3 regions of the Micromonospora sp. NPDC049903 genome follow, and region 3 is predicted to be linked to each of the others. Evidence: riboswitches for the same ligand, from Rfam matches in the RefSeq annotation. Region 3 holds a riboswitch; each other region holds the start of a gene.
The links. A riboswitch is a leader RNA that binds a small molecule or an ion and turns the genes downstream of it on or off. The one in region 3 is predicted to bind S-adenosylmethionine.
Positions count from the first base shown of each region.

Region 1 (9,977 bases), on a different contig from region 3:
TTGACCCTGGAACTGTGGCCCCGGCGGGCGGCGGTCGCCTGGGCGCAGCAGGTCGTCGCGGCGCACCCCCGGCACAACGTGATCGTGGTGACCCACCACTTCCTGGAGAGCGACGCCACCATCGGCCAGAGCGCCGGCTTCGGGTCGACGAGCCCGCAGTACGTCTTCGACAACCTGATCCGGCGGTACGCCAACATCCGGTTCGTCTTCTCCGGACACACCGGCACCGCGGCGTCGCGGGTGGACACCGGGCTGCACGGCAACCGGATCCACTCGTTCCTGCAGACGTTCCACTCGCCCCGGACCAACCCGGTCCGACTCGTGGAGATCGACACCGCCACGAACTCGCTGCGTACCTGGATCTACGCCCCGTACACCGACGAGAACTTCCCAGCCCACACCCGCACCTACCCCAACCTCAACCTGCTCCGCTAACCCCACCCCCCCACCCGACCCCCACACCCCCCCACACCGCCCCGCCCGGTCCCGCCCGGCCCCGTCCGCCGCGGTTGATCAAGAAGTTTTGGTCGCCCTGGGCGCGCGAATCGCGTCCAAACTTCTTGATCAACGCCGGTGGCGGGGCGCGGGAGGGGAAGCGCGGGAGGGGGAGCGCGGGAGGCGGAGCGGCGGGGGTGGGTTGGGTTTTGCGACGTCTCGCAATTAGCTCAAAACCGTCTCACTATCGTTGTCGGATTCGAGATGGCGGTAGACGGTGGCTCGGGACACCCCGAACTCGGCGGCGATCTCGTCGGCCGAGTGGGTGCCCGCCAGGTGCATCCGGCGGGCTGCCGACACCTGGTCCGGGCTCATCGAACGCGGGCGTCCCGGGCGTCGTCGGCCGGCGCGTGAACGCGGGTCGACGGTGGCCGGGGCGCTGGTGGCCGGGGTGTTGGTGGCGGCTCCGGTGCTGGGGGTGGCTCCGGTGCTGGGGGTGGCCTCGGCGTTTGGGGTGGCTCCGGCGGGGTCGGTGACGGTCGGCGGGGCGTCCGGCGACGCGGTCTGCGACGTGGCGGGTGGGGGGTCTGTGAGCAGGCGGCGGACGCCGTCGAGCATGTCTTCGCGCAGCGCCTGTGCGGGTACCTCGGCGAGGAAGAGCACCGGGTCGCCGCACATCGCGAGCGCCTGCACCGCCCGGACGCGTTCCCGTACGCCCGGGTTCGGCCCGGCCACGATCTCGTTGGCGCGCATGGCGATCTGCATCAGGCTCTGGTAGTCGGTGCCCTGGCCGACCAGCGCCAGGTCGTGATAGAGCATGCCCAGCGAGTGCCGGTGGGCCAGCATGACGTCCACCCAGCCCTCCAGCAGCGCCCAGCGGCCCTGCCCCGCCGGTAGCGCCTCGGCCCGGTCGAGCAGCTCCTCCAGGTCCCGCACGAACGGCGCGGCGAGATCGCTGAGCAGGTGTGCCTTGCTGGGGAAGTGATAGAGGATCGCCGCCTTGGTCAGTCGCAGGCGTTCGGCGATCTGGCGCAGCGAGGTGCGTTGGTAGCCCTGCTCGGTGAACATTTGCAGGGCCGTACGCAGGATCCGGCTGCGCGTGTCGTCGACTTCCTCCCAGGTCATGGCGTTCAGCCTAGCCCCTCCTGACCGTCGGACGGGGACCTGCGCGAAACCACTTACCGTCGGTCAGTACAGTGGGGTGGTCGGCACACCGAGCGACAGGAGGCACCCATGTCCGTGATCTCGATCGAGAACCTCGTCAAGACCTTCGGCGGAGTACGTGCCCTCGACGGGCTCGACCTGACGGTGGAACCGGGGGAGGTGCACGGCTTCCTGGGACCCAACGGCGCGGGCAAGTCCACCACCATCCGGATCGTGCTCGGCCTATTGCGCCGCGACTCCGGGCAGGTACGCGTCCTCGACGGCGACCCGTGGCGGGACGCGGTCGCGCTGCACCGGCGGTTGGCGTACGTACCCGGTGACGTCAACCTCTGGCCCAACCTCACCGGCGGTGAGGCGATCGACCTCTTCGGCGCGTTGCGCGGCGGTCTCGACGAACGCCGCCGCGACGAGCTGCTGCGACGCTTCGAGCTGGACCCGACGAAGAAGTGCCGCACCTATTCCAAGGGCAACCGGCAGAAGGTCGCCATCGTCGCCGCCTTCGCCTCCGGCGTGGAGCTGTACGTCCTGGACGAACCCACGTCCGGTCTGGACCCGCTGATGGAGGCGGTGTTCCAGGAGGAGGTCCGCACGCTCACCCAGGCCGGTGCGAGCGTGCTGCTCTCCAGCCACGTGCTCGCCGAGGTGGAGGCGCTCTGCGACCGGGTCAGCATCATCCGGGACGGGCGCACCGTGGAGTCCGGCAGCCTCGCCGAGCTGCGCCACCTGGCGCGTACCACGGTGACCGTCGAGACCGTACGGCCACTGACCGGGCTGGAGGAGCTGCCCGGCGTACACGAGGTCCGGCCGGTCGAAGGCCGGGTCAAGCTGGAGGTGGAGCCGGCGCATCTGGACAGTCTCCTCGGTCACCTGGTCCGCTTCGAGGTCCGTGCCCTGACCAGCACGCCGCCCACGCTGGAGGAGCTGTTCCTGCGGCACTACGGCGACAGCGCCGACGTCGAGCGGCCGGGGACGGACAACGAGCGGCAGACCACCGCCGGAGGTGCCCGATGAGCGCCTTCACCGGCACCGGGCGACTCGCCCGCCTCGCGCTGCGTCGGGACCGGACCCGCCTGGCCGTCTGGATCCTCGGCACCCCGCTGATCGGCTACGGCCTGGCCGAGAGCGTCGCCGGCCTCTATCCGGACGAGCAGACCCGCCTCGGGTACGCCGAGACCGCGCTGTCCAGTGTGGTCGCCCGCGCCTTCAACGGCCCGATCGCCAGCGCCGACCTCGGCGCGGTGGTGGTCGCCGAGACGTACCTCACCCTCACCCTGCTCGCCGCGCTGCTGAGCACCTTCGCCGTGGTCCGGCACACCCGGCAGAACGAGGAGACCGGGCGCGCCGAACTGCTCGGCGCCAACGTCGTCGGCCGGTACGCCCTGCTGACCGCCGCCCTGCTGGTGGTGGTCGGCGCGAACCTGGCCTCCGCCGCGCTGCTCGTCCTGGCCTTCGTCGGCGCCGGGCTCCCGGTCGTCGGCTCGGTGGCCGCCGCTGCGGCGATCGGCGGGGTCGGTGTCGCCTTCACCGGCGTCGCGGCCGTCACCGCGCAGGTCTCGGTCAGCTCCCGCAGCGCGAACGCGCTCGCCGCGGCCACCGTGGGCGTCGCGTTCCTGCTGCGCGCCGCCGGTGACGTGCTCGGCGAGCGCGGCGGCGACGGCACTCGGCTGGACAGCGCCTGGCCGACCTGGCTCTCGCCGCTCGGCTGGGGCACCCAGGTACGCGCCTTCGGCACCGAACGATGGTGGGTCCTCGCGCTGCCGCTGGTCCTGCTGGTGGCCGGGGTCGCGCTGGCGTACCTGCTGGCCGAACGCCGGGACCTCGGTGCCGGGCTGCTGGCCGCGCGGCGTGGACCGGCCCGAGCGGGCTCGGGGCTGCTCGGGCCGGTCGGCCTGACCTGGCGGTTGCAGCGGGGCGCACTGGCCGGCTGGACCGTGGCCGTGGTGGTGCTCGGCCTCTCCATGGGGGTGGCCGGTCACGAGGTGGACGCGATGATCGCCGAGAACCCGGCGGCGGCCGAGGCGATCGCCCAGCTCGGCGGTGGGGCGGAACTGGTCGACGCGTACCTGGCCGCGATCCTCGGTCTGTACGCGCTGACCATCGGCGCGTACGTCGTGCAGGCCCTGCTGCGGACGCGCAACGACGAGTCCGACGGCATCCTGGAGGCGTTGCTGGCGACGGCGGTGAGCCGGACCCGGTGGCTCGGTACGCAGGTGTGCGGCGCGGTGCTCGGCGCGGTGTGGCTGGTGCTGCTGGCCGGCCTCACCACCGGGCTCGGGTACGGCCTGGCGGCCGGCGACGCGGTCGGCTGGACGGTCGAGCTGGGCGGCGCGGCGCTGCTGCGGTTGCCCGCCCTGCTGGTGCTCGTCGGGGTGGTGACCGCCCTGTTCGGCGCGGTGCCGCGCTGGTCGGTGGCGCTGAGCTGGACGGTGCTGATCGCCTTCCTGCTGCTCGGGCAGTTGGGCGCGGTGCTGGAGTTGCCGCAGGCGGCGCTGAACCTGTCGCCCTTCACCCACGTGCCCTCGGTGCCCGCCGCCGACCTCACGGTGCTGCCCCTGGTGGTGCTCACCGCCGTGGCGGCCGTGCTGCTGGCCGTCGGACTGGGCGCGTTCCGGCGGCGCGACACGCCGACCTGAGTGTAAGGAGGGGACCCCTGCTAACGCCTCGTGCATAGCAGGGGTCCCCTCCTTACACCTCTACAACACCTGCGACAGGAACCGGCGCAGACGCGGATGCTCGGCCGACTCGAAGATCGAGGCCGGCTCGCCGGCTTCCAGCACCACACCGGCGTCCATGAACGCGACGGTGTCGGCGACCTCGCGCGCGAAGCCCATCTCGTGGGTCACCACCACCATGGTCATGCCCTGCGACGAGAGGTCCGCCATCAACGTCAGCACGCCCTTGACCAGCTCCGGGTCCAGCGCCGAGGTGGCCTCGTCGAAGAGCATCACCTGCGGCTGCATGGCCAGCGCCCGGGCGATGGCCACCCGCTGCTGCTGCCCGCCGGACAGGTGCGCCGGCCGGGCGTCGGCCTTCGCCGCCAGCCCCACCCGGTCCAGGTGGGTACGCGCCACCGCCACCGCCTCGTCCTCGCCGAGCTTGCGGATGCGCCGCAACGCGACGGTGATGTTGCGCAGCACGCTCATGTGCGGGAACAGGTTGAACTGCTGGAACACCATGCCGACCCGTTGCCGCAGGGCGTCCGGGTCGTCGCGCAGCACGCTGCGGCCGTCCAGCAGCACGTCACCCTTGTCCGGTTCGAGCAGCCGGTTGACGGTCCGCAGCAGCGTCGACTTGCCGGAGCCGGACGGGCCGATCACGCAGGCGGTCGCGCCGCGTGCGACGTCCAGGTCCACCCCGCGCAGCACCTGGTGACGGCCGAAGGCCAGGTGTACGTCGCGCAGGCTCAGGCTGACCGAGGTGCTCATCGTTGGTTGCCTCCGGCGGCGCCGGGCAGCGCCAGGTCGAGGTCGTCGGGGTCGTCACCGGCCGGTCCGGTCGCCGGGCGGCCGTGCCGCAGCCGCCGGTCGATCCAGTTGACGACGTGCGTCAGCGGCACGGTCAGGGTCAGATAGAAGAGCCCGGCGAGCAGCAGCGCCGACTGGTTGCCGGTGTTGGCCGCGTAGTCCTGCCCGATCCGGAACAGCTCCCGCTGGCTGGCCAGCAGACCGAGGAAGTAGACCAGGCTGGAGTCCTTGATCAGCGCGATGAGCTGGTTCACCCAGGCCGGCAGGACCCGTCGGACACCCTGCGGGATCACCACCACCCGCATCGCCTCCCACCAGGAGAAACCCAGCGCGCGGGCGGCCTCCACCTGGGTGGCCTCCACCGACTGGATGCCGGAGCGGAAGATCTCCCCGATGTACGCCGCCGCGATCAGCGACAACGCCAGGATCCCCAGCGGGTACGGGTTCGGTCCCCACACCTGCATGCCCAACGGTGCCAGACCGACCCCGATCAGCAGGATCGTCGCCGCCGCCGGCAGGCCACGGAACACGTCGGTGTAGACCCGGGCCGGCCACCGCAACCAGCGGGTACGCGAGATGCCCGCGACGGCCAGCACGATGCCCATGGCCGAGCCGAGCAGGGCGGCGGTGACCGCCAGGATCAGCGTGTTCGGCAACCCGACGGTGATCATCTCGGGCAGCGCCTCGCGCATCGACTCCCAGTCGAAGAACGTCTCCCACAGGGTGCGCAACGGATCCACGGTCGACCTCCGCCCTACTCGCTCGTCGTCCTACCTCAGGAGGCGGCCGGCGCCGACACGTCGCCGCTGCCCGGGGTGAAGTCGGCCGGGATCGGCCGGCCCGGGTAGTACTGCTCCTGCAGGCGGGTCCAGGTGCCGTCGGCGATCACCTCGTCCAGGGCCCGGTTCAGCGCCTCGCGCAGCGTGTCGTTGCCCTTGGCCACCGCGTACGCGGTGGGTGCCGGGCTGAGCTCCTTCGCCGCGACCTTGATCCTGCCGCCGCTGTCGGCGGCGGTCTTCTCACCGATCTCGGCCGGGGCGATCCAGGCGTCCGCGGTGCCCGCCTTGAGCTGGTTGATCGCGCCGTTGTAGTCCGGCACCCGCACCGGGTCGAGGCCACGCCCGGTCGCGTAGTCGTCCTGGACGGTGCCCTGCACGACCACCACCCGCTTGCCGGACAACTCGTCGAAGCTCGCCAGCGTCGAACCGGCGGGCACGTCGAGCCCGAAGTAGCCGAAGTCGTAGCCGTTGCCGAAGTCGACCGTCTTCTTCCGCGCCTCGGTGATCGTGATCGAGGAGCTGCCGACGTCGAACTTGCGGTTGTTGACCTGGGCCAGCAGCCCGGAGAAGTCGGTGCCGACGAACTCCACCCGCAGCCCGAGCTTGTCGGCGGCGGCGACCAGCAGGTCGTTGTCGAACCCGGTGAACTCGCCGTCCTTGAGATAGACGTTCGGCGGCGCGTCGGTGAGCGTGCCGGCCCGCAGCACCCCCGGCTGGAGCAGGTTGTACGGGTTGTCGGCGGGGTCACCGTCCGAGCCGCAGGCGGTGAGGGCGGTGGCGGCGAGCACGGCGGTGACGCCGACGGCGGCGGCCCGGGTCAGGGCAGGAAGGAAGCGCACAGGTGTCTCCTGATCGAGCGGCGGCGGGCACGCACGTGCCACGCCGACGGTCCGCCGTGGGACGGACCGCGAAGGATGGGAATGGGAACGAGGTGGTCGTCCGACCGGGTGGGGTCGGCGGCCGGGTAGCGACGCGGTCAGCTACACGCGGCGCTGCACACCCGCATCATGTCGACGTGTCGACGCCGGGTCAGGTCCCGGCAGGCAACCGGTCGATCGGGGTACGCCATGGCTCTCCTCGAGGTCGTGATGACCTGGGACACCAGGCCACGCTTGCACCGGAGGTCGCTCCGATGCCTGGTCCTCACCCGGGGCACCCCTGCGCGGACGAGGGTTGCCGGCCAGCGAGCCGGGGCTTGACGCTGGCGCTCTTGACCTGTCGTCGAGGCTAGCAGCCGGTGACGGGGCAGCGTCCACCCGTTATGACGACCCTCACGCGGGGTGTTGCCCGCCGCCCGCGTGATCCCTTACGGTCTGCTCAGCGGTGGGCGGTGCGGTCCGCATCCGACCCGACACCGCCGGTGGTCCGTCACGCGGACCTGGGGAGGTGGAAACCCCGGGCCCCGCGCACGTGGCGGTCGGGACCGGCGGGCGAACCCCGACCGGCGGTCGGCGCGTCGAGGCGCCGGGCCGACGGTGTCCGGGGGCGCGGACACCCACCGGGAGCACCCCGTGTATCTCACCCCCCACGAGCAGGACCGCCTGCTCGTCCACGTGGCGGCGGACGTCGCCCGGCGTCGCCGCGAGCGCGGCCTGCGCCTCAACTATCCGGAAGCCGTCGCGGTGCTCACCGCCTTCCTGCTCGAAGGCGCCCGCGACGGGGCGACCGTGGTCGACCTGATGGCCTCCGGCCGCACCGTCCTGACCCGGGACGACGTGCAGGACGGCATCCCCGAGTTGCTGAGGGAGGTGCAGGTGGAGGCGACGTTCCCGGACGGCACCAAGCTGGTGACGGTGCACCACCCGATCCCGTGATCCCCGGGGAGATCCTGCCGGCGGCCCGGCCGGTGGAGATCAACGCCGGGCGTCCGGTGACCACGCTGCTCGTGGTGAACACCGGCGACCGGCCGGTGCAGGTCGGGTCGCACTACCACTTCGCCGAGGCCAACCCGGCCCTGGACTTCGACCGGGCCGCCGCCTGGGGACAGCGTCTCGCCGTACCGGCCGGGACGTCCGTGCGTTTCGAACCGGGCGTGAGTCGCACCGTGGACCTGGTGCCGCTGCGCGGCGCGCGGATCGTGCCCGGCCTGCGCGGCGAGTCCGCCGGCCCGCTGGACCCGGCCCCGACGACGGCGGTGCCCGGTGGCGGCGCGCAGCGGAGCGGAGCGGCGGCATGAGCCTGGTGGAGCGGGAGCGCTACGTCGCGCTCTACGGGCCGAGCACCGGCGACCGGATCCGGTTGGCCGACACGAACCTGCTGATCGAGGTCGAGCACGACCACTGTGCCGGCGGCGACGAGGCGGTCTTCGGCGGCGGCAAGGTGATCCGCGAGTCGATGGGCCAGTCCCGGGCCACCCGGGCCGAGGGCGCCCTGGACACGGTCGTCACCGGCGCGGTGGTCCTCGACCACTGGGGTGTGGTCAAGGCCGACGTGGGGATACGCGACGGGCGGATCGTCGCGCTGGGCCGGGCGGGCAACCCGGACACCATGGACGGTGTGCACCCGGATCTGGTGATCGGTCCGGCGACCGAGGTGATCGCCGGCAACGGCCGGATCCTCACCGCCGGGGCGGTCGACACCCACGTGCACTTCATCTGCCCGCAGATCGTCACCGAGGCGCTGGCCGGCGGGGTCACCACCCTGGTCGGTGGCGGCACCGGACCGGCCGAGGGGACCCGGGCCACCACCGTCACGCCGAACGCCTGGCACCTGGCCCGGATGCACGAGGCCCTGGACGCGTTCCCGGTCAACGTGCTGCTGCTCGGCAAGGGCAACACGGTCTCCGCCGAGGCGCTCTGGGAGCAGTTGCGGGCCGGTGCCGGTGGGTTCAAGCTGCACGAGGACTGGGGCACCACCCCGGCGGCGATCGACGCCTGCCTGCGGGTCGCGGACGCCTCCGGCGTGCAGGTGTCCATCCACACCGATACTCTCAACGAGGCCGGGTTCGTCGCGGACACCCTGCGGGCGATCGGCGGCCGGGCGATCCACTCCTATCACACGGAGGGAGCCGGGGGCGGGCACGCGCCGGACATCATCACCGTCGCCGGGGAACCGAACGTGCTGCCCTCGTCGACCAACCCGACCCGCCCGTACACCCGCAACACGCTGGCTGAACACCTCGACATGCTGATGGTCTGCCACCACCTGAACCCGGCGGTGCCGGAGGACCTGGCGTTCGCGGAGAGTCGGATCCGACCGTCCACGATGGCCGCCGAGGACCTGCTGCACGACCTGGGCGCGATCTCCATCATCGGCTCGGACTCGCAGGCGATGGGCCGGGTCGGCGAGGTCGTGCTGCGGACCTGGCAGAGCGCGCACGTGATGAAGGCGCGGGTCGGGGCGCTCGCCGGTGACGGTGCCGCCGACAACCACCGGGCCCGGCGCTACGTGGCGAAGTACACCATCTGCGCGGCCATGGCCAACGGGCTCGACCACGAGATCGGCTCGGTCGAGCCGGGCAAGCTCGCCGATCTGGTGCTGTGGGAGCCGGCGTTCTTCGGCGTCCGGCCGCACCTGGTCATCAAGGGCGGGTTCATCGCGTACGCCCAGATGGGGGACGCGAACGCCTCCATCCCGACGCCGCAGCCGATGCTGCCCCGACCCATGTTCGGCGCGTACGGCGTCGCGGCCGCCGCCACCAGCCTGGCGTTCGTGGCACCCGCCGCGCTCGACGCCGGACTGCGCCTGGACGTGCGTCGCCGGGTGGTGCCGGTCGCCGACGTGCGCTCCCGCGGCAAGACCGACCTGCCGGAAAACGGTGCGCTGCCGCGCATCGAGGTGGACCCGGACACCTTCACCGTCCGCATCGACGGCGAGGTGGTCGACCCCGACCCGGTGACCGAGTTGCCGATGGCCCAGCGTTACTTCCTGTTCTGATGACCGCGCCGACCATGCTGTTGCTGCTCGCCGACGGGCGGTTCCCGGCCGGGGCGCACGCCCACTCGTCGGGCCTGGAGGCGGCCGTCGCGGCCGGGCGGGTGACCGACCTGGCCACGCTGGGGGAGTACCTGCGCGGACGACTGGCCACGGCCGGGCTGGTCGCGGCGGCGTTCGCGGCGGCGTCCCGGCGGGCGGCCCGGTCGGCCGGACGCCGGGACCTGCTGGCGCGGCTCGACGCCGAACTGGACGCCCGGAC
Region 1 is NZ_JBITKL010000022.1:73,169-83,145, reverse strand. Features, by position in the region: gene ACIBO1_RS25865 (carbohydrate-binding domain-containing protein) at 1-435, shown strand, start outside; gene ACIBO1_RS25860 (TetR family transcriptional regulator) at 661-1,560, opposite strand; gene ACIBO1_RS25855 (ATP-binding cassette domain-containing protein) at 1,669-2,610, shown strand; gene ACIBO1_RS25850 (ABC transporter permease) at 2,607-4,232, shown strand; gene ACIBO1_RS25845 (amino acid ABC transporter ATP-binding protein) at 4,293-5,024, opposite strand; gene ACIBO1_RS25840 (amino acid ABC transporter permease) at 5,021-5,803, opposite strand; gene ACIBO1_RS25835 (ABC transporter substrate-binding protein) at 5,839-6,681, opposite strand; SAM riboswitch class IV at 6,946-7,058, opposite strand; gene ACIBO1_RS25830 (urease subunit gamma) at 7,354-7,656, shown strand; gene ACIBO1_RS25825 (urease subunit beta) at 7,653-8,018, shown strand; gene ACIBO1_RS25820 (urease subunit alpha) at 8,015-9,718, shown strand; gene ACIBO1_RS25815 (urease accessory protein UreF) at 9,718-9,977, shown strand, end outside.
Region 1: linked by a shared signal. The riboswitch ahead of ACIBO1_RS25835 (ABC transporter substrate-binding protein) and the one ahead of thrC (threonine synthase) in region 3 are both predicted to bind S-adenosylmethionine.

Region 2 (9,977 bases), on a different contig from region 3:
CGCCTCGTCGATCGCGATCACCGCGTCCGCCTGCATCGAGTCACGATAACAGAGGGCGTGATCAACCAATTCACGCCGGTCACCCACGACCGGGAACGACGATCAATGGGTATTGCCCGCTCGACGGCCACCCCATATCGTCTGGCAATGCTGACTCGACCGGGCCGATCCGCTGTCACGACGGATGTTCACGGCCGGGTCGACGCGCGGTGATCAGGGCGGAGGGGCTCTCCAAGACGTTCCGGCGGTACGAGCGCGAGCCGGGCGTGCTGGGCAGTCTACGGACCCTGTTCAGCCGGCGTCACACCACCGTGACCGCGGTGGACGAGGTCTCCTTCGAGGTGTCAGCCGGAACCCGGGTGGCGTACCTCGGGGCGAACGGTGCCGGCAAGTCCACCACGGTCAAGCTGCTGACCGGCGTGACGACCCCGACCAGCGGGCGGTGCACGGTCGACGGGATCGAGCCGTACCGCGAGCGGGTCCGCAACAGCGGCAACATCGGTGTCGTGTTCGGCCATCGCAGCCAACTGTGGTGGGACCTGTCGGTGCCGGACTCCTTCCGGATCCTCAAGCACATCTACGACATCGACGAGGCCGCCTACCGGCGCAACCTGTCGCTGTTCCGGGACGTGCTCGACATCGATGCGCTGGGCAACACCCCGATCCGGGAGCTCAGCCTCGGTCAGCGGATGCGCGCGGAGATCGCCGCCAGCCTGCTGCACACCCCCGCCGTGGTCTTCTGGGACGAACCCACGATCGGTCTGGACCTGGTGCTCAAGGAGGCCGTCCGGGCCCTGGCCAACCAGATCAACCGGGAACACGGCACGACGATCTTCCTCACCAGCCACGACATCAGTGACATCTCCGCCATCTGCGACCAGGTACTGGTGGTCGACCAGGGCCGGATCGTGCACCAGGGCACGCTCGCGGCGCTGCTGCGGACGGCCCGCCATCGGGCGGTGCACTTCGACCACCGGGGAGACGAGTCGCCGGGACAGGTGGCGGCCCGGATCGAGGAGGCGCTGACCGGCACCAGCGTCTCCATCGACGACCAGCGGCGGGTGACGATCAGCTTTCCCGTCGACCGGCTCACCGCCCGGGAGGTACTCACCTGGGTGCTGCACCGCTTCGACGTGACCGACTGTTTCGCGCCGGAGCCGGACCTGCAGACGGTGCTGCGGGAGATCTACGGTGGTCGCCAGCCGGCGCGGAGCACGGCTGAATGACGGTCGGCGTCCCCTCCCTGCGTCTGCGCCGCTACCTGCCGTTCGCGGTGAGCGGCCTGCAGGCGACCCTGCAGTACCGTGCGAGCTTCTTCGTCAGCCTCGCCACCACGGCGACCAGCACCGCCGTGGTGGTCTTCCTGTGGCGTGCGGTCTACGCGTCCAGCCCCGACACGGGCCCCGGCGGCTTCGGGATCGAGGGCATCACCACCTATCTGATCGCCGCCCAGGTGCTCGGTGTGCTGCACGCCAACCAGGTCGACAGCGAGATCGGGCAGGACATCCTACGCGGTGACATCGCCGTCGCGCTGATCCGTCCGGTCAGCTACCCAGTGATGCGGATCTTCACCGCCCTGCCGGTGCTGATCACGAATCTGCTGATGGTGGGCCTGCCCACGTTGTTGATCTTTGCGGTGCTCTTCCCCCTACAGTCCCCGGCCCCGGTGGACCTGCTGCTGTTCCTGGCTGCGGTGCCGTCCTCGGTGGTCATCGCGTTCAGCCTCAACATGCTGGTCGGGCTCTGCGGCATCGTCACCACCAACATCTGGGGCATCCGCATCGTCAAGGAGAGCGTCGTGGTGTTCTTCGCCGGTCAGCTCGTACCACTCGACCTGATGCCGGCACCGCTGGCCGCCGTCGCCTCGGTCCTGCCCTTCCAGTCCATGGTGTACGCGCCGGTCCGCCTGCTCACCGGCCGGTACGACGGCGCGCCCGACGCGGCGGCCATCCTGGCCGGGCAGGTGGGCTGGGCGGTGCTGCTCGCCGGCGCGTGCGCGCTGCTGTGGCGGGTGTTCGTCCGACGCGTACAGGTGCTCGGCGGATGACCCGCCCCGGTCGCGCGCCGCGCCGTTCCCCGCTGCGCTACGCGCGGCTGACCTGGTTCCTCGGCGGGGTCAGCCTCCGGCGACTGGTGGCGTACCGCACCGACTTCCTGCTCGGCGGCGTCGGTTTCCTGCTCCGGGTCGGCGTCCAGGTCCTGCTGATCGGCAGCATCTTCCAGTTGGTGCCCACGGTCGGCGGTTGGTCCCTGGACAGGGTGCTGTTCCTGCTCGGCTTCGCGCTGCTGCCGCGCGGGCTCGACCGGCTCTTCACCGACTACCTGTGGGTGGTCGCCTGGCAGCTGATCCGCAGTGGCGACTTCTACCGGCACCTCATCCGGCCGGTGAACCCGCTGTTCAGCGTCCTGTCGGAGCGCTTCTTCTGGCCCGACGCGCTCGGTGAGCTGCTGGTCGGGTTCGCGCTGCTCGGGTACGCGGGCCGGCGGCTGGGCCTGGACGTCGACGCCGAGATGGTCCTGGTCGGTGCCGGTCTGGTCGTCTGCGGCACGCTGATCTACACCGGGATCAAGCTCGTCTTCGCCTCGATCGCCTTCTGGACGATCACCAGCCAACCCGCGATGCACGCCGCCAACCAGCTCTCCGAGTTCGCCGCGTTCCCGCTGGAGATCTACCCGGGCGTGCTGCGGTCCGTGCTGACGTGGGTGCTGCCGTTCGCGTTCACCGCGTACATCCCGGTGGAGTTCCTGCTCGGCGGCGACGGCCGGTTGGTGTGGCTCACCCCGCTGGTGGCGGCGGGCGCGCTGGGCGTCGGTTACGGCATCTGGAGCATGGGCATCCACCGGTACGAGATGACCGGTAGCTGAGAGGAGAGGCAACGGCATGAGAAGACAGCTACCGCTCGGTGAGCCGCTGGCGCGGGGCTACCAGTTCTATGCCTTCCCGTTGGCGATCCTGGCCACCGAGGCACGGGCCCGGGACTGGATCCTGAGCAACTACATCCACGTCGCCTTCGACCCCAAGGCGCCGGACTCACCGGTGCCGTTCGGCTTCTATCTCTATGACCACGCGATCAGTCCGTGGCTGGAGGTGGTCCGGACCAGCCGCGAGTGGGTCGCCTGCGTCGGCGGGGACATCGTCGCGCTCTGCCGCGACTCCATCGGCGCCGGCTACTACCCCTATCTCAACCTGGACGAGCACCACCTGCCCGGCCGGGCGCCCTACCAGCAGTGGCACCAGACCCACGACGTGCTGCTCAGCGGCGTCGACGACGACGAGGGCACCTTCACCGTCTACGGCTACACGGCCAACGGGTCGCTGCGGACCACCACGGTCGGGCAGGACGACGTCGCCCGCGCGTACGCGAGCCTGGACGAGGTGGAGAACGACTGCTTCCAGGTCTACTTCTACCGGTTACGACCGGACGCCAGCTATCGGATGCGGCTGCACGTGGTGGGCGGCGCGTTCGAGGAGTACCTGTCCGGCGCCAATCCGAGCAGCCGGGTCGACATGCTCCAGGAGGAGTGGGACCGGGCGTACGGTGTCGACTCCTACGCGCCGATCCGGGGATATCTGCGCGACTACCTCACCGGCGATGCGGCGTACGACATCCGGTACCTGCACGTGTTGTGGGAGCACAAGCGGCTGATGACGGAGCGGTTCGTCCGCCTGGCCGAACTCGCCCCGGCACTGGCCCCGCTGGTGGACGACTGCCGTGCGATGCAGACCGACGCGGTGGCGTTGCGCAACGGGATGCTGTGGCACGAGCAGAAGGGACGGTCCTCCCGGTTCGACGAGGAGGCCATGCCGCGCCTGGAGCGGATCTTCGACACCGAGGTGCGGGTGCTGCGGCAGGCCGTCGAGGAAATCCGGCGCCATCGGACGCGGCAGTCGGACACGGATCACCGGCACAGCCGCGAGGGCATGCCGGCGGGAGCGAGAGGGGGTGACAGGGCGTGAGCATGGACGCGGTGTGCACGGTGGTCCTGCGGATGCCGGCGCTGCGGCCGGACGACCACCTCCGGTTGCGGATCGTCGGCGGCGACACGCAGGACTTCCGGTACGACGAGCCGTCCGGAGAATGGACGACCACGCTCGATCCGGCGGCGCATCCCGACGGCGTCGACGTCGTCGTCGTTCTCGGCGGTGACCCCCAGCTCGACGGGCCGCTGCACCTGACCGCCGCCGACCTGACCGCCCCGACCTGCCGCCTCGACGGGCGGGTCCACTTCGCACGGCACCACGACATCCTCGTCGGCGAGACGCACGTCGCCCGGCACTTCTTCCCCGGCGACCCGGACTCCGACCAGCGCTACGACGTCATCGTCGTCGGCTCCGGCGCCGGCGGCGGCACCCTGGCGTACCAACTCGCCGAGACGTCGTGGCGGGGCGGCCGACCACCGCGCGTCCTGCTGTTGGAGGCCGGCAGCTATCTGTTCGGTACGCACACCGGCAACCTGGCCCGGTACCAACCGGTCGGTCCCGACGTGTACCCCAACATCTTTCACCACTGGGGTGCCTTCGGGCGACGCCGCTGGCGGGCTGCCGACGCCGAGAGCGCCAGGGCGCGGATCGCCCAGGGCTTCAACCTCGGCGGCCGGACCCTCTTCTGGGGAGCCTCGGCACCCCGGATGCACCGCTGGGAGTTCCGCGACTGGCCGGAGACGGTCCGCGACGAGCTGTGCGACGTCTGGTACGACCGCGCGGAGCAACTGACCCGCGTCACTCCCCTGGTCCCGTCGTCCTACCAGACGATGGTCAAGGCGAGGCTGCGGGAGTTGCCCGCGTTGGCCGAGTTCCGGCACTTCGATCCGCCGATGGCGATCGAGTACTACGGCCCGGTCCCCGGGGCGGTGCCTGCGGGTATCTGGTCGGCGGCCGAACTGCTGCTCAGCCGGGCCATGCAGGACGATCGCTTCGGCAACCTGCGGGTCCACCTGAACCACGAGGTGGTCGGGGTCGAGCGGGCGGCGGGCGAGGTCACCGGCGTGGTCGCGTACGACCACCTGACCGGCCGGGACCGCACCTACCGACTGGCCGACGACGGCGTGGTGGTGCTGGCCGCCGGCACGGTCGGCACTGCCGCCGTCGCGCAGTCGTCCGGCCTCGCCGAGGACAATCCGCTGGTCGGGCGCGGCATCACCGACCACCCGATCCACGTGGTCAAGTTCTGGGTGCGGCAGGGCGGGGACTGGTACAGCCGCTTCGACTCCAGCAAGACCGTCTCCCGGCAACTCACCGACGTCACCGACACCGACCCCGCGCATCCGTACAGCGTCACGCTGGACCTGGGTGCGAACCTCAACCAGTTCCGCTTCGTCAACGCCCTGGAGTTCACCAGCGCGAACCTGGCCACCGTCGACGGGAAGATGCCGGGCGAGCTGGTGTTCATGGTCGAGGCGCCGCTGGTCGAGCAGAACGCCGTCACCCGGACCGAGACCCGGCCGGACGGCGTGAAGCCCGCCGCGCTGCCCACCATCCGCATCCATCCCAGCCCGCGCGCCCACCAGGTCCAGGACACCCTCGACAAGATCACCGCCGACGTCGTGTCCGCCTTCGGCGGCGAGGTGTACGAGCAGCTCTGGGCTCCGCTCGGCGGCGTATCGCACGAGGTCGGCACCATGCGGATGGGTCGCGGCACACCGGGCCGGGAGCGGCCGGGGGTGGTCGACGAGGACCTGCGTGTCGTCGGCCACCGCAACCTGTACGTCTGCGACCTGTCCGTCTTTCCCAACTCACCGGCGGCCAACCCGACGCTGACGTTGGCGGCGCTGGCCCTGCGCCTCGCCGCCCACCTCAGCACCTGACGGCACCCCGCGGGAAAGGCTTACTGCTCCGGGGCCGAGGTCACGACCTCGCGTAGCCCGTGCAAAAGCCGGTCGATGTGCTCGGCGGTCGTGCCGATGCCGATACTGGCCCGGATCGCGTACCCGTCGGTCGGACGGCCGAGCCGCTCGGCCGCGCCGGCCAGCAGCTTCCGGGTGAGCGGGTGGGCGCAGAACAAGCCGTCGCGTACGCCGATCCCGTGCTCGGCGGAGAGCCGGTGGGTGATGTCGGTCGCCTGCCGGTCGGCGACGGTGAAGCTGACGATGCCGACCCGGTCGTGGTCGGCGTCGAACGTGCGCAGCTCCGCCACCTGGGGCAGGGCGCCGAGCCCGTCGCGCAGCCGGGTCAGCAGCTCCTGCTCGTGGCGGGCGAGTACGTCCGGCGCGGCGGCGGAGATCGTGGCGCATGCGGCGGCGAGCGCCACCGCGCCCAGCAGGTTCGGTGTGCCGGCCTCGTGGCGAGCCGGGCCGGTCTGCCACTGCACCTCGGCGGGCTCGTCGCCGACGTGTCTGGTGGCTCCGCCACCGGACAGGTACGGGTCGGCGGCGTCGAGCCAGTCGGCGCGGCCGGCGAGGACTCCCGCGCCGAACGGCGCGTACAGCTTGTGCCCGGACAGCGCCAGGTAGTCGATGTCGGCGTCGGCCATGGAGACCGCGCGGTGCGGGGCCAACTGGGCGGCGTCGACGACGATCCGCGCGCCGTGCCGATGCGCGATCTCCGCGATCTCGGCTATCGGCCAGACCTCTCCGGTGACGTTGGACGCGCCGGTGACCGCCACCAGCACCGGCCGCCCGCTGCCCAGGTCGGCCAGTGCACGGGTCAGCTCGGACGTCACCTCGGGCAGGTCGGTGGGCACCGGCAGTCGGTGCACGTTCGGCCAGGCGAGGAGGTTCGCGTGGTGTTCGCCGGCCCAGTGACCACGGTGGTGTGCGGTGGCAGGGCCCGGGCGAGCAGGTTCATCGCGTCGGTGGTGTTCCGGGTGAAGATCACGTGGTCGTCCGGCCGGATGTCGAGGAAGTCCGCGACGGTCTGGCGGGACTGCTCGTATGCCAGCGTGCATCGGCGCGAGGCGGCGCCGGCGCCCCGGTGCACGCTGGCGTACCAGGGCAACAGTTCGGTGACCGCGGCGGCGACCGCGGTGAGGCAGGGTGCGGTGGCGGCGTAGTCGAGGTTGGCGTACGCGACGGTGGTGCCGTCGGAGAGCCGGACGGGAAGGTCGTCGCCGAGCACGGCAGGAGCGATCGTGGGCACACTGGTCCTTCGTGACGGTGGACCCGTGTGGGTCCGCGCTTGCCGCCGGCGATCGCCGACGGCCTGGTCCTCACCCGGAGGCACCCCACCGCGGATGTACGAGGGTTGCCGGTCAGCAGGCCGGGGCCTTGACGCTGACACTCATGACCGCTGCCGATGCTGCCACACCGGCGAGCGCCTCCGCCAGAGCGCTTCGCGCACCCGGCACGTCCCTGTTCGTACGACACCGGACGGTCCACTGAGTCGTCCCTCCCGGCGCGGTGTGGCAGGTGTGCGGGAGGGACCGGATAGCCTGCCTGCGGTGTCCGGCGACCGCGTGACCGGAGGAGTCGATGCTTCGATGACGGCAGAGCGGCCGGTGCCGACCCAGGAGGACGTGCTCGGGTACTTCGACACGCTGTCGAACTGGGGTCGGTGGGGCGACGACGACGAACTCGGCACGCTCAACCACATCATCGACGACGTCCGGTTGGCGGCGGCGCGGGCCGTACGCCACGGCCGGAGCGTGTCGTGCGCGTGGGAGGTCGCCGTGCCGGGAGAGATGGAGCGGTCGACGACGGCGTGCCCGTGCGCCGCCGACATGCCGGGTGCCGAGAACATGCCGCCCGCCTTCCACGCCGACCGGCGCTGGGGCTTCTCGTCCGAGCGGCTCAGCCTCTCGTTCCACGGCAACACCGTCACCCACCTCGACTCGCCGTGTCACATCTTCTGGGACGGCGTGATGTACAACGGGCGGTCGCACGCGTTGGTGGACGCCGCGACGGGGTCGGCGTGGGCGGCCGTCACGGCGGCGGCGAACGGGATCGTCACCCGTGGTGTCCTGCTCGACGTGGCGAGGGCCCGGGACGTGCCATCGTGGGAGCCGGGGCAGGTCGTGTTCCCCGAGGATCTCGAGGAGGCCGAGCGCCGGCAGGGCGTACGGGTGGGGTCCGGCGACGCGGTGCTGTTGCGGACCGGCCGTGGCCGGGTCCGCCACGAGGGCGGTACGGCCGGCGGTGTCACCCAGGCCGGCTGGCACGCGTCCTGCCTGCCGTGGCTGCACGAGCGCCAGGTCGCACTGATCGGCGCGGACACTCCGCAGGATGTCCAGCCGTCGGGATACGACGACGTCTTGATGCCGGTGCACGCCGTGAGCCTCGTCGCGATGGGTCTGTGGTTGCTCGACAACTGCGACCTGGAGGCGTGCGCGACGACCGCCGCCGACCTCGGTCAGTGGGACTTCCAGCTCGCCGTCGCGCCGATCCGCCTGGCCGGGACGTCCGGCAGCCCGGTCAACCCGATCGCCACGTTCTGACCGCAGCGGGCCTGGCCTCGACCGGCTCGTGTGCGGGTCGCGGCACGGGACAAGACGCGAATCCGACGCGGTGTCCGCACGGTTGCAGCGTCCCGAGCAGCAGGGGCAGACGCGGCACCGGCACGGCCGAGGCGGCGTTGCCGGCCGACTCGGGCAGCACCCGGTTCGGGGTCGGCCCGATGGGGGTGGCCGTCGGGAACGCGACCGCCACCCACCGGATCACCATCACCCGTGACGGCGTCCCGGCCGAGGACCAGTTCGACTACCAGCCGGTGGTCAAGCGGCTGCCGAACGCGTTGTGGGGTGGCCGGCTCACCCCGTCGCCGACCGACCCGGCGCTGACGCCGGATCTGCTGACCGGGTACACCATCACACCCCGCCCGACGGCGACGCCCGAGCCGGCGTGGCTGGACCGGAGCGCGGTGCAGGCCGACACGGCCCTGTTCGAGGTCTCCGACGCGATCCGGCTGCGTGCCCCGGCGGCGGTGGCGGATCTCGACGGCAGCGACGCCGAACGCGCGAAGCTGATCGTCGGCAGCATGACGGCGCCCACCGTGACTGCTGCCCGGGCCGGACTGCTGACGGACCTGCTGCCCGACGCGTCGGTCGACCTGACCGGCTTCGACATCAGCCAGTTCCACGAGATCCCCCGGGTGGCCGCTCATGTCTGACAACACCGTCACGTTCGCCGCGCACCGCCGCCCGGCGCTGGAGGCCGGCGACTACGACATCACCGTGACCCAGGCGGTCGCGGTCGGCTCCGCGACGGAGTCGTTCGGCACCAGCCGCCGGTTCAGCGTCGGCGGCGACCGGTTCGCCCTGCCACCGACCGCGATCCGCGCGGTCTTCCCGCCCGACGGCAGCCTGGGCGATCACGGCAACGTGCTGCCGCACGTGGTGCTCGACCGACCGTCGCTGCCCTGGGAACGCGATCCGGGCGGGGGCGGCGACGACCGTCCGCCGTGGTTGGCGCTGCTGCTCTTCGACGAGGACGAGAAGCCGCAGCCACGGACCACCACGGTGGGGGCGCTGACCCGGGAGGGCAGACTGCCCGAGCAGGCGACCGTCCTGGAGCGACACGACTCCGCCGACGACCCGGTGACCGTGATCGACGTACCCGCCGCTCTGCTGACCAGCCTGATGCCCGCGTACGCCGAGCTGCGGCTGCTGGCCCACGTCCGGGGTGGCACCGGGTCGGATGCCGACCCCGACGCGGCGGTGGTCGTCGGCAACCGACTGCCCGGCGCCGGTACGACCAGCACGGTGCACCTGGTGTCGCTGGAACACCGGTTCCGGGCCGACGGACTCGGTGCCCCCGGGCTCGACCTGCCGCATCCGGGCAGGGGTGGCACCGGCGGTTCCACCGTGCCGCTGGTGAGCCTGGCCAGTTGGCGGTTCGCCTGCGTCAGCGCCGACCACTCGTTTCCCGGGCTGGTGCGGGATCTGGCCTCCGACGGCGGCGACCTGCGGTTGCCCGACGTGGGCAACGCGACCGCGAACGGGTTCCTGGCCCAGGGGCTGGTGCCGCTGCGGCACCGGCTGCGCCAGGGTGGCCGCAGCATCGGCTGGTACCGGGGACCGTTGAGCACCGGGGCGACCGACGGAGAG
Region 2 is NZ_JBITKL010000017.1:38,195-48,171, reverse strand. Features, by position in the region: gene ACIBO1_RS23025 (aminoglycoside phosphotransferase family protein) at 1-36, opposite strand, end outside; gene ACIBO1_RS23020 (ATP-binding cassette domain-containing protein) at 210-1,226, shown strand; gene ACIBO1_RS23015 (ABC transporter permease) at 1,223-2,047, shown strand; gene ACIBO1_RS23010 (ABC transporter permease) at 2,044-2,865, shown strand; gene ACIBO1_RS23005 (hypothetical protein) at 2,882-3,958, shown strand; gene ACIBO1_RS23000 (GMC oxidoreductase) at 3,961-5,805, shown strand; partial or broken gene ACIBO1_RS22995 (aminotransferase class V-fold PLP-dependent enzyme) at 5,826-7,054, opposite strand; SAM riboswitch class IV at 7,106-7,224, opposite strand; gene ACIBO1_RS22990 (cyclase family protein) at 7,416-8,369, shown strand; gene ACIBO1_RS22985 (hypothetical protein) at 8,507-9,040, shown strand; gene ACIBO1_RS22980 (hypothetical protein) at 9,033-9,977, shown strand, end outside.
Region 2: linked by a shared signal. The riboswitch ahead of ACIBO1_RS22995 (aminotransferase class V-fold PLP-dependent enzyme) and the one ahead of thrC (threonine synthase) in region 3 are both predicted to bind S-adenosylmethionine.

Region 3 (9,977 bases):
GGTGGGGTGTTCAAGTCCGGCTGGGCCGGCATCTTCTTCGGTGGCGGCGGCGCCGTCGGCTCCGGGCCGGCCGGAATCTCCGGCACCGGCGCCGAGTCGCCGGAGGGCGCGCCGGAGGCCGGGCCGCCCAGCCCCGCGCCGGGCCAGGGGCCGGGCACCGCACCGGGCGCACCGGCCGCCGGTGGCCTGCCCGATCCCTCCTGCGGCCGGTTCGCCGCCGACGTCTGCGCCGCGTACCTGCGCATCGCCGCCACCGGTCAGGCCGACCAGGCCGCCGTCGACCTGCTGCGCCGCTCCAGCCCGGCCGGCGTGCTGGACCGGATCGAGGCGCCCACCCTGCTGGTACAGGGCGCGGCGGACACCCTCTTCCCGCTCGGCGAGGCCGACGCCAACGCCCGGGGCATCGCCGCCAACGGCACCCCGGTGCGGGTCGCCTGGTTCACCGGCGGCCACGACGGCGGCTCCGGACCGCAGACCGACTCCGACCGGGTGAAGTTCCTGACCGCGCAGTGGCTCGACCACTACGTCGCGCAGACCGGGGACGCACCCGGCGACACCTTCACCTTCTCCCGGATCGCCGGCTTCGACGCCATGGACCGGGGGCTGGTCGCCACCGGATACCGCACCGAGGACTACCCCGGTCTCGGCGGCGACTCCCGCCGCGAGGTGACCGTGGCCGGGCCGCCCCAGCCGGTGGCGAACCCGCCCGGCGGCAACCCCGCCGCGATCTCCTCGGTGCCCTTCGCCGGCTCGTTGAGCTCCCTGCTCAGCGGCGTGGCCGGCGACATACCCGGGCAGCACGCCCGGTTCGAGTCCGAGCCGCTGACCGAGGCGGTCGACATCGTCGGCTCGCCCACCGTCTCGCTGCGGGCCGCGTCGAGCAGCGGCGAGGCGGTCCTCTTCGCCAAGCTCTACGTCGTCGACCCGGAGGGGGCGGCCACCCTGCCCAGCGGGCTGATCGCGCCGATCCGGCTCACCGGCCTGCCGTCCACCGTCGACGCCGCCGAGCCGGTCACCGTGACCCTGCCGGCGATCGTGCACCGGGTGGAGGCCGGGCACCGGCTCCGGCTGGTGGTGGCCACCTCGGACCAGGCGTACACCACCCCGATCGAGCCGGCCGTCTACACGGTCGCCGTTGGTGAGACGCCGGTCAGCCTGCCGACGGTCGACAGCGACCCGATCCCCACCGAGGCGGCGCTCTGGCGCTGGGTGCTGGTCGGGCTGATCGCCGCGATCGTGATCGGGCTCGTCGTGCTGGTGGCCGTGCTGCGCCTGCGGCACCGCCGTCAGGACACCTCGATCCATCCCGAGTACGCGGACACCCCGCTGGCCGTGCGCCATCTGCGCAAGGAGTACGCCGACGGCTTCGTGGCCGTCTCCGAGGTGGACTTCGAGGTGCACCCCGGTCAGGTGGTCGGCCTGCTCGGGCCCAACGGTGCCGGCAAGACCACCACCCTGCGGGTGCTGATGGGGCTGACCCAGCCGACGGCCGGGGAGATCTATGTCTTCGGGCGCCGGCTGGTGCCCGGCTCGCCGGTGCTCTCCCGGATCGGCGCGCTCGTCGAGGGGCCCGGGTTCCTGCCGCACCTGTCCGGCCTGGAGAACCTCAAGGCGTACTGGCGGGCGACCGGACGGCCGGAGGCCGACGCGCACTTCGAGCAGGCGCTGGAGATCGCCGGGCTGGGCTCGTCGGTGCACCGGCGGGTCCGCAAGTACAGCCACGGCATGCGGCAACGGTTGGCCATCGCCCAGGCCATGCTCGGCCTGCCCGAGCTGCTGGTGCTCGACGAGCCGACCGACGGGCTGGACCCGCCGCAGATCGCCGAGATGCGTCGGGTGCTCCAGCGGTACGCCACCGACGGCCGGGCGGTGCTGGTCTCCAGTCACCTGCTCGCCGAGGTCGAGCAGACCTGCACGCACGCCGTGGTGGTCAACAAGGGCCGGATCGTGGCCTCCGGGCCGGTGGAGGACATCGTCGGCGACTCGCCGAGCGTGCTGTTCGAGGTGAGCGACCCGACCGCGGCCCGGGACGTGCTCAACGACCTCGGCGGCGTACGGGTGCTGGACGACGCCGAAGGGCACCTGGTGGTGGACACCAACGGCACCGCCCGTAGCGAGGTGGTCGCCGAGCTGGTGCGGGCCGGTATCGGGGTGGACCGGGTGGTGCCCCGGCGCCGCCTGGAGGACGCGTTCCTCGCCCTGGTGGGCGAGAACTCTCGGGGAAGCGGGGACCGGTGATGGCGGGATCGACCGTGCAGCCGACGCGGGAGGAGTCCGGGGTGGCTCCGTCGGGAGCCGCCGCCGGCTACCGGCCGTCGAGGACGCTGCCGTTCGGGGCCGAGTTCCGCCGACAGGCGGCACGGCGGCGTACCCAGTTGGCGCTCGGCTTCATGGTGCTGCTGCCGTTGATCATCCTGATCGCGTTCCAGTTCGACTCGGGTGACGACGACAGCGGCCGGGGCGAGTTCGGCAGCCTGGTCTCGTTCGCCACCTCGGGCGGGCTGAACTTCACCCTGTTCACCATCTTCGTCTCCGCCTCGTTCCTGCTGGTCGTGGTGGTGGCGCTGTTCTGTGGTGACACGGTGGCCAGCGAGGCGAGCTGGGGCAGCCTGCGCTACCTGTTGGCGGTGCCGGTGCCCCGGGCCCGGCTGCTGACCGTGAAGCTGCTGGTGGCGCTCGCGTACTCGGCGTTCGCGCTGGTGCTGCTCGCCGGCACGGCCCTGCTGATCGGCACCCTCCGGTACGGCTGGTCACCCCTGCGCAGCACGGTCGCCGCGCAGCTCGAACCCGGCGAGGGGCTGCTCCGCCTGCTCGCGGTGCTCGGCTATCTGGCGGTGGTGCTGCTGGTCGTCGCCGGTCTGGCGTTCCTGCTCTCGGTGGTCACCGACGCCGCGCTGGGCGCGGTGGGCGGTGCGGTGCTGCTGTGGATCCTCTCCAGCATCCTGGACCAGATCACCGCGCTCGGCGCGATCCGGTCGTTCCTGCCGACCCACTACAGCACCGCCTGGCTGGGGTTGCTCTCCACGCCCGTGCAGACCGACGACATCGTCCGGGGCGCCATCTCGGCGATCTGCTACGCCACCCTCTTCTGGGGGCTCGCCTTCTGGCGCTTCACCCGCAAGGACATCACCAGCTGAGTGCGGCGTCGACGCCGCCGTCCGTCCGTCCGGTCGGCGGGCGTCGGCGTCGACGCCGTTCGCTCCTTCCAGGCGCTGACTCCGATCCGGCCGGTGTTGCCGAGGTCGATCGGCCCCTCCATGTCGAGGTCCTGCGCCGGCTGTCCGGTCACCGGAGCGATCTCCAGGCGCGCGGCGTCGGTGGCGACCACGGTCGGATCGTCGACCAGGTTGCGCCAGATCACGGCCGCTCCGGCCGCGTCGCCCGGTGCCAGCACCAGCGGCCGGGGTGGGGCGTCGAAGCCCGAGGCGATCCCTGTCGCCCCGGGGACCACCCGGACGGTGATCCGTGCTCCCTCGCCGTCGTAGAGCCGCAGCGCCGGGTAGCCGTGCAGCCGGTACGGCTGGTCGCCGCAGTTGACCAGCTCCACGCCCATCGCCCGGAGCCCCATGGCCGCGCTGACACCGAGGTAGCGGATCAGTACGCCTGACTCGGGGCAGACCTCCGGTCCGTCCGGGCCGGTCGGGGTCGGTGCCAGCGCCGCCGCGCCGGCCGGTTCCGCCGGGGCGTCACCCGGCCCGCCGCCCGGCCCGTCGACCGGTGCGCAGCCGGCGAGCATCGCGGCAGCGGTCAGCAGTGCGACGAGCCGAGGACGCCGTCCGGCCGGGCCCGCGTCGCCGTATCTCGTGGTGGTAGTCGGCATCGATCCCCCGTGGATGTCTCGCATCGGCTCATCGTCGCATCACACGTCTCGATCGCCGGGGAGGGGAACCGATGCCCCCGGGTGGGCGGCTCGTGGCGGCATCGCGGGACCGGGTACCGCTCGGCGTACCGGCTGGTGGGACGAAGGTGGCCGCCTCCAGACCCGGCTGGGTGGCCGGCTCTGGCCGGTGGGGGCGCAACATGTTGCCGTCATGTGTCGACCGTGTACAGGGGAACTTACCGAGGGTGACCAAAAGGATCATCGTCGCGGGGGGTTTCTTTGGAAGTTCCAGTCGCTACCATCGATGTGGGAGCGTTCCCAAAAGAAGAGATTGCATCGACAAATATTTATCAGTCCCGCATTCTGGATGCCCTCGTCCATCCACAATGGAGGTTCCGGAATGCGTACTGACCGGTTCGGCGGGCCGGCCCTGTCCCTGTTCCGCATGGTCATCGGCCTGCTGTTTCTCTGTCACGGGTTGTCGTCCCTGTTCGGCGTCTTCGGCGGTGCCCGGGGGAGCGGTGAAGCCGTCCCGCTCGGCACGTGGCCAGGTTGGTGGGCCGCGCTGATCCAGGCCGTCTGCGGCGCCCTCGTGCTCGTCGGCCTCTTCACCCGACCGGCGGCCCTGCTGGCGTCGGGCTCGATGGCCTACGCCTACTTCGTGGTCCACCAGCCCGAGGCGCTGTTGCCGCTGCGCAACCACGGCGAGTTGTCCGTGCTGTTCTGCTGGTCGTTCCTGCTGATCGCGGTGCTCGGTCCGGGTAGCTGGGCGGTGGACAACCTGCTGCGCCAGCGCAGCGGGGCCGCACTGGACGTGAAGGCGGCCGAACGCAGGTCCGTACCGGCCTGATCCGGCTGGTGCGGCGACCAGGCCGACGCTCGTGCGCGACCCTGGACCGGGTCTCCTCCGGCACCGCCGGAGCCTCTCCGGTCCAGGGTCGTCGCGGTCTTTCAGGCGGTGGCGGCGGTGAGGAATCGCTCACAGGCTGAGATCGAACGCTGACGAGCGCGCCGGGATTGCCTAGACTCGGCGGCACAACTGAATACCTCATCCAGAGGGGCTGAGGGATACGGCCCGACGACGCCCCGGCAACCACCCCACGCGCTCATCGCTGAGCGTCCCGTGGGGCAGGTGCCAATTCCGTCCCCGCCGCAGGGTGCGATGTGGGGGAAGATGAGAGGACTCGGACATGACGTCGACGCTCGCCCCTACCGGGATCGACACCACCGCCAGCCCCGCCCGCGCCCTGGTCTGCCGTGCCTGTTCCGCGCGCTACCCGCTGGCCGCACAGCACGCCTGTTACGAGTGTTTCGGCCCGCTGGAGGTCGACTACGACCCGGCGGCCCTCGCCACCGTGACCCGCGAGCAGATCGAGGCGGGCCCGCAGAACATCTGGCGCTACGCGGCGCTGCTCCCCGCCGGCCAGGACCCGGCCACCCGGGTCACCCTGGACCCCGGTTTCACGCCGTTGGTCGCGGCCGACCAGCTCGCCGCCGAGCTGGGCATCACCGGCCCGCTCTGGATCAAGGACGACAGCGCCAACCCCACCCACTCGTTCAAGGACCGGGTCGTCTCGGTCGCGCTGACCGCCGCCCGGGCACTCGGCTTCTCCCGGTTCGCCTGCGCCTCCACCGGCAACCTGGCCAACTCCGTCGCCGCCCACGCGGCCCGGGCCGGTACCCCGTCGGTGGTCTTCATCCCCAGTGACCTGGAGCAGGGCAAGGTCGTGACGACCGCCGTCTACGGCGGTGAACTGGTCGCCATCGACGGCTCGTACGACGACGTGAACCGGCTCTGCGGCGAGCTGGTGGAGACCGACGAGTTCGAGGACACCGCCTTCGTCAACGTCAACGTCCGGCCGTACTACGCCGAGGGCTCCAAGACGCTCGGCTACGAGGTCGCCGAGCAGCTCGGCTGGCGGATCCCGGCCCAGGTGGTCATCCCGATGGCCTCCGGCGAACTGCTCACCAAGGTCGACAAGGCGTTCAGCGAGCTGGTCGAGATCGGCCTGGTCGAGGCACCGGCCGGCGGGTGGAAGGTCTTCGGCGCCCAGTCGGCCGGCTGCAACCCGATCGCCACCGCCCTGCACGGCGGCGGCGACACCATCACCCCGGTCAAGCCGACCGGGATCGCCAAGTCGCTCAACATCGGTGACCCGGCCGCCGGCCTGTACGCCCTGGAGGCGGTCCGCCGTACCGGTGGCTGGATGGACTACGCCGACGACGACGAGATCCGGGCCGCCGTGCGGCTGCTGGCGCGTACCACCGGGGTCTTCGCCGAGACGGCCGGCGGGGTGACCGTCGCGGTGCTGCGCAAGCTGGTCGAGTCCGGAAAGCTGGACCCGACCGCCGAGACGGTGGTCTACAACACCGGCGAGGGGCTCAAGACGCTCGACGCCGTCGCGGGCGAGGTCGGGCCGACCCACCGGATCAAGCCTTCGCTGCGGGCCGCCCGCGACGCCGGACTGCTCGGCTGAGGCACACCGCGAGCCCGTCGACCGGGTGGCATGTTGCACGCCGACCGATCCGCCGGGTAACGGGCTTTTAGCGGTGAGTGCAGAAAACACGCCGTCGAGTACTTGACGGCAGGAACCGGGCGGCGCAAGATGCTTCGTGCGGGAGGGCGTTTCGCCGTAGACTTTCAGTCTTTACGACCCAGCGCCGGAGGCGTTGTGCGATCGTCCCTCCCGACCAAGCTTTCCGAAGGGGCCGGCGAATAATCGCTGGCCCCTTCGTTCGTCGTCGCGCAGGCTGCGGACATGGCCATCACCATCACCTCCTTCGGTGCCGACGACGAGTCGGCCATCGAGCAGGCGTTCCGGGTCGGCGCCGACTACTCCGCCACCGACCTGCCGGACTACCCCCCGTTCAGCCGGCAGCGGTTCACCTCGCTGTTCCACCAACCGATGCCGGGCACCGAGACGCTCGCCCTGCTGGCCCACGTCGACGGCGTCCCCGCCGGCTACCTGCTGCTCGACCTGCCGCAGCTGGACAACACCGAGAACGCCTCCGCCGAACTCGTCGTGCATCCGGACCATCGCCGCCGGGGAGTCGGTCGGGCGCTGTTCGAGCGCGGCCTGCGCCTGCTGCGTGAGCGCGGACGCAAACGGGTCAGCGCGATGAGCCGGGCGCACCTGCGCGAGGATCCCGACCAACCCGCCCCGGCCACCCGGTTCGCCGCCACCGTCGGCGCGGTCGACGCCCTGGCCGACGTACGGCGGCGACTGCACATCGCCGAGCTGGACCAGGCCGCACTGGACACGCTGCTCGCCGACGCCCGGTCCCGGGCCACCGGCTACGAGGTGCTGTTCTGGCGCGGGAACACGCCGGACGACCTGATCGCTGACGTCGCGTACCTGGACGGGCGACTGCTGGCCGACGCGCCCATGGGTGACCTGGCGTGGGAGCCCGAGCAGGTCGACGCGGAGCGGGTACGCGGCACCGAGCGGGCGCTCGAAGCGCGCGGCAAGCGGCGCTACCACGCGGGCGTACGGCACCGGGAGTCCGGTCGACTGGTCGCCTGGACCCTGCTCGACATGTCACCGACCGCCGACTGGCACGCCTTCCAACAGATCACCATCGTCGACCCGGAGCACCGGGGGCGCCGCCTCGGCCTGCTCACGAAGATCGAGAACCTTCGTCACCTGCTCGCCCACGAGCCCGCCGTCCAGGTGATCGACACCTTCAACGCGGACAGCAACGATCACATGATCACGATCAACGAGCAGCTCGGTTTCCGGGTGATGGACCGGTGGAGCAACTGGCAGCTCGACGTCTGAGGTGTGACACGCCCCTACTGATCCCGGGGCTTCCTGTTGCATGATGGCGGGCATGACGGAGACCCCGCACCCCCTCTACGACAGGCACGCCGACACCCTCGACCGCGCGCTGACCGCGATCACGGAGCGCGGGTACTGGTCCGCCTATCCGGAATCACCCAGCCCCCGGGTGTACGGCGAGACCGCGGCTGCCGACGGCAAGGCCGCCTTCGAGGCGTACCTGGGTGGAGACTTCCCGCTCGACCAGCCGGGCGACGGCGACCGGGTCGCGACCGAGACCAGCCCGTTCGGCGTCCCGCTGGACGTCCGCTACCCGCACGCCACCGCCGACCAGCTCGTCACCGCCGCCTCTGCGGCGCTGCCCGCGTGGCGGGACGCCGGTCCGCAGGCGCGGGTCGGGGTCTGCCTGGAGATCCTCGCGCGGCTGCACAAGCACGTCTTCGAACTGGCCAACGCCGTGCAGTTCACCAGCGGACAGGCGTTCGTGATGGCCTTCCAGGCCGGCGGCGCCCACGCGCTCGACCGGGCGCTGGAGGCCGTCGCCTACGCGTACGCGGAGATGACCCGGCACCCCGGGACCGCCGCCTGGGAGAAGGCCGCAGGCAAGGGCGACCCGCTGCGGATGACCAAGACGTTCCACGTGGTGCCGCGCGGCGTCGCCCTGGTCATCGGCTGCAACACGTTCCCGACCTGGAACTCGTACCCCGGACTGTTCGCGTCCCTGGTCACCGGCAACCCGGTGGTGGTCAAGCCGCACCCGCGCGCGGTACTCCCGCTGGCCGTGACGGTGCGCTACGCCCGAGAGGTGCTCGCCGAGGCCGGTTTCGACCCGAACCTGGTCCTGCTCGCCCCCGAGGCACCCGGCGAGAAGCTGGCCTCCACCCTGGCCCTGCACCCGGCCGTCAAGATCGTGGACTTCACCGGTTCCACCGAGTACGGCGACTGGCTGGAGGCCAACGCCCGGCAGGCGGCGGTCTACACCGAGAAGGCCGGGCTCAACACCGTCGTGGTCGACTCCACCGACGACTTCGCCGGCATGTGCCGCAACCTCGGCTTCACCCTGACGCTCTACAGCGGCCAGATGTGCACCACCTCGCAGAACATCCTCATCCCCCGGGACGGCATCGACACCGACCAGGGACACAAGAGCTTCGACGAGGTGGCCGCCGGAATCGCCGCCGCGGTCGGCAAGCTCACCGCCGACCCGGCGCGCGGGGTCGAGCTGACCGGCGCCATCGTCAACGACGGCGTCCTGGACCGCCTCGACGAGGTCACCAAGGTCGGTACGCCGGTGCTGGAGTCGCGTACCGTCACGCACCCGTCGTTCCCGGACGCGGTGGTCCGTACGCCAGCGGTCGTCAAGCTGGACGCGAGCGAGACCGCGACCTACTCGCGGGAGTGGTTCGGACCCATCTCCTTCGCCATCGCCACCGACTCCACCGCGCACAGCCTCGACATCCTCCGCGTGACCGTGGGGGAGAAGGGCGCGCTCACCGCCGCCGTCTACTCCACCGACGAGGCGGTGCTGGACGCCGCCGAGACCACCGCGATCGAGGTCGGGGTGCACCTGTCCGGCAACCTCACCGGCGGCGTCTTCGTGAACCAGTCGGCGGCGTTCTCCGACTTCCACGGAAGCGGGGCGAACGCGGCGGCGAACTCGGCGCTCACCGACGGCGCGTACGTCGCCAACCGCTTCCGCATCGTGCAGAGCCGGCGGCACGCCTAAGGGGGGTGTGCTTCGTGCTTGCGGTGGTGGGGTTCTGGGTGCTTGCGGTGGTGGGGTTCCGGGTGCTTGCGGTGGTGGGGTTCCGGGGCAGCCCGACCCGCTCCGGGCGGTCAGGCTTGATCCCTGCGCGGGTCGGGCTGCCCCGGAACCCCGGTGAGTCACCGTCGGAGCATGAGCTGAGCTGATCGGCGGACGGGGCAGGGTTGTCGTTCGCGTCGTGCGGTGGCCCGGGACCCGGGTTCTGCTCAGCCTCGCCTCGCCTCGCCTCGCCTGGGCTCGGCTGGGCTCGGCTGGGCTCGGCTGGGCTCGGCTGGGCTCGGCTGGGCTGGGCTGGGCCGGCTCTGCTCGGCTCTGCTCGGCTCTGCTCGCGCCGAGTCGGTCGGGCCGGGCTGGGTCGGGCGGGCTGGGTTTCGGGCCGGGTCGGGAAGGGCTGGGGCGGGGTGCCGGCGGTACTCCAGCCTGCCGCCTTTGCTCTGCTTCATTCCACGCAACACTTCCGGGAGAACGTGCTGGTTCTGGGCAATTGTCAGGGCATTGCCAGTGCGGTATCTGTCAGGAGGAACGGATCGCCCTGTTCGTTGCGCGGGTTGAAGCAGAGCAAAGGCGGCGCAGGGGACTAGGCATGCGCCGCATCCGCTGGGACAGCCTGGCC
Region 3 is NZ_JBITKL010000002.1:362,059-372,035, reverse strand. Features, by position in the region: gene ACIBO1_RS06520 (alpha/beta fold hydrolase) at 1-2,238, shown strand, start outside; gene ACIBO1_RS06515 (ABC transporter permease subunit) at 2,238-3,137, shown strand; gene ACIBO1_RS06510 (DUF4232 domain-containing protein) at 3,074-3,820, opposite strand; gene ACIBO1_RS06505 (DoxX family protein) at 4,221-4,670, shown strand; SAM riboswitch class I at 4,866-5,001, shown strand; gene thrC (threonine synthase) at 5,011-6,297, shown strand; gene ACIBO1_RS06495 (GNAT family N-acetyltransferase) at 6,580-7,599, shown strand; gene paaN (phenylacetic acid degradation protein PaaN) at 7,652-9,325, shown strand.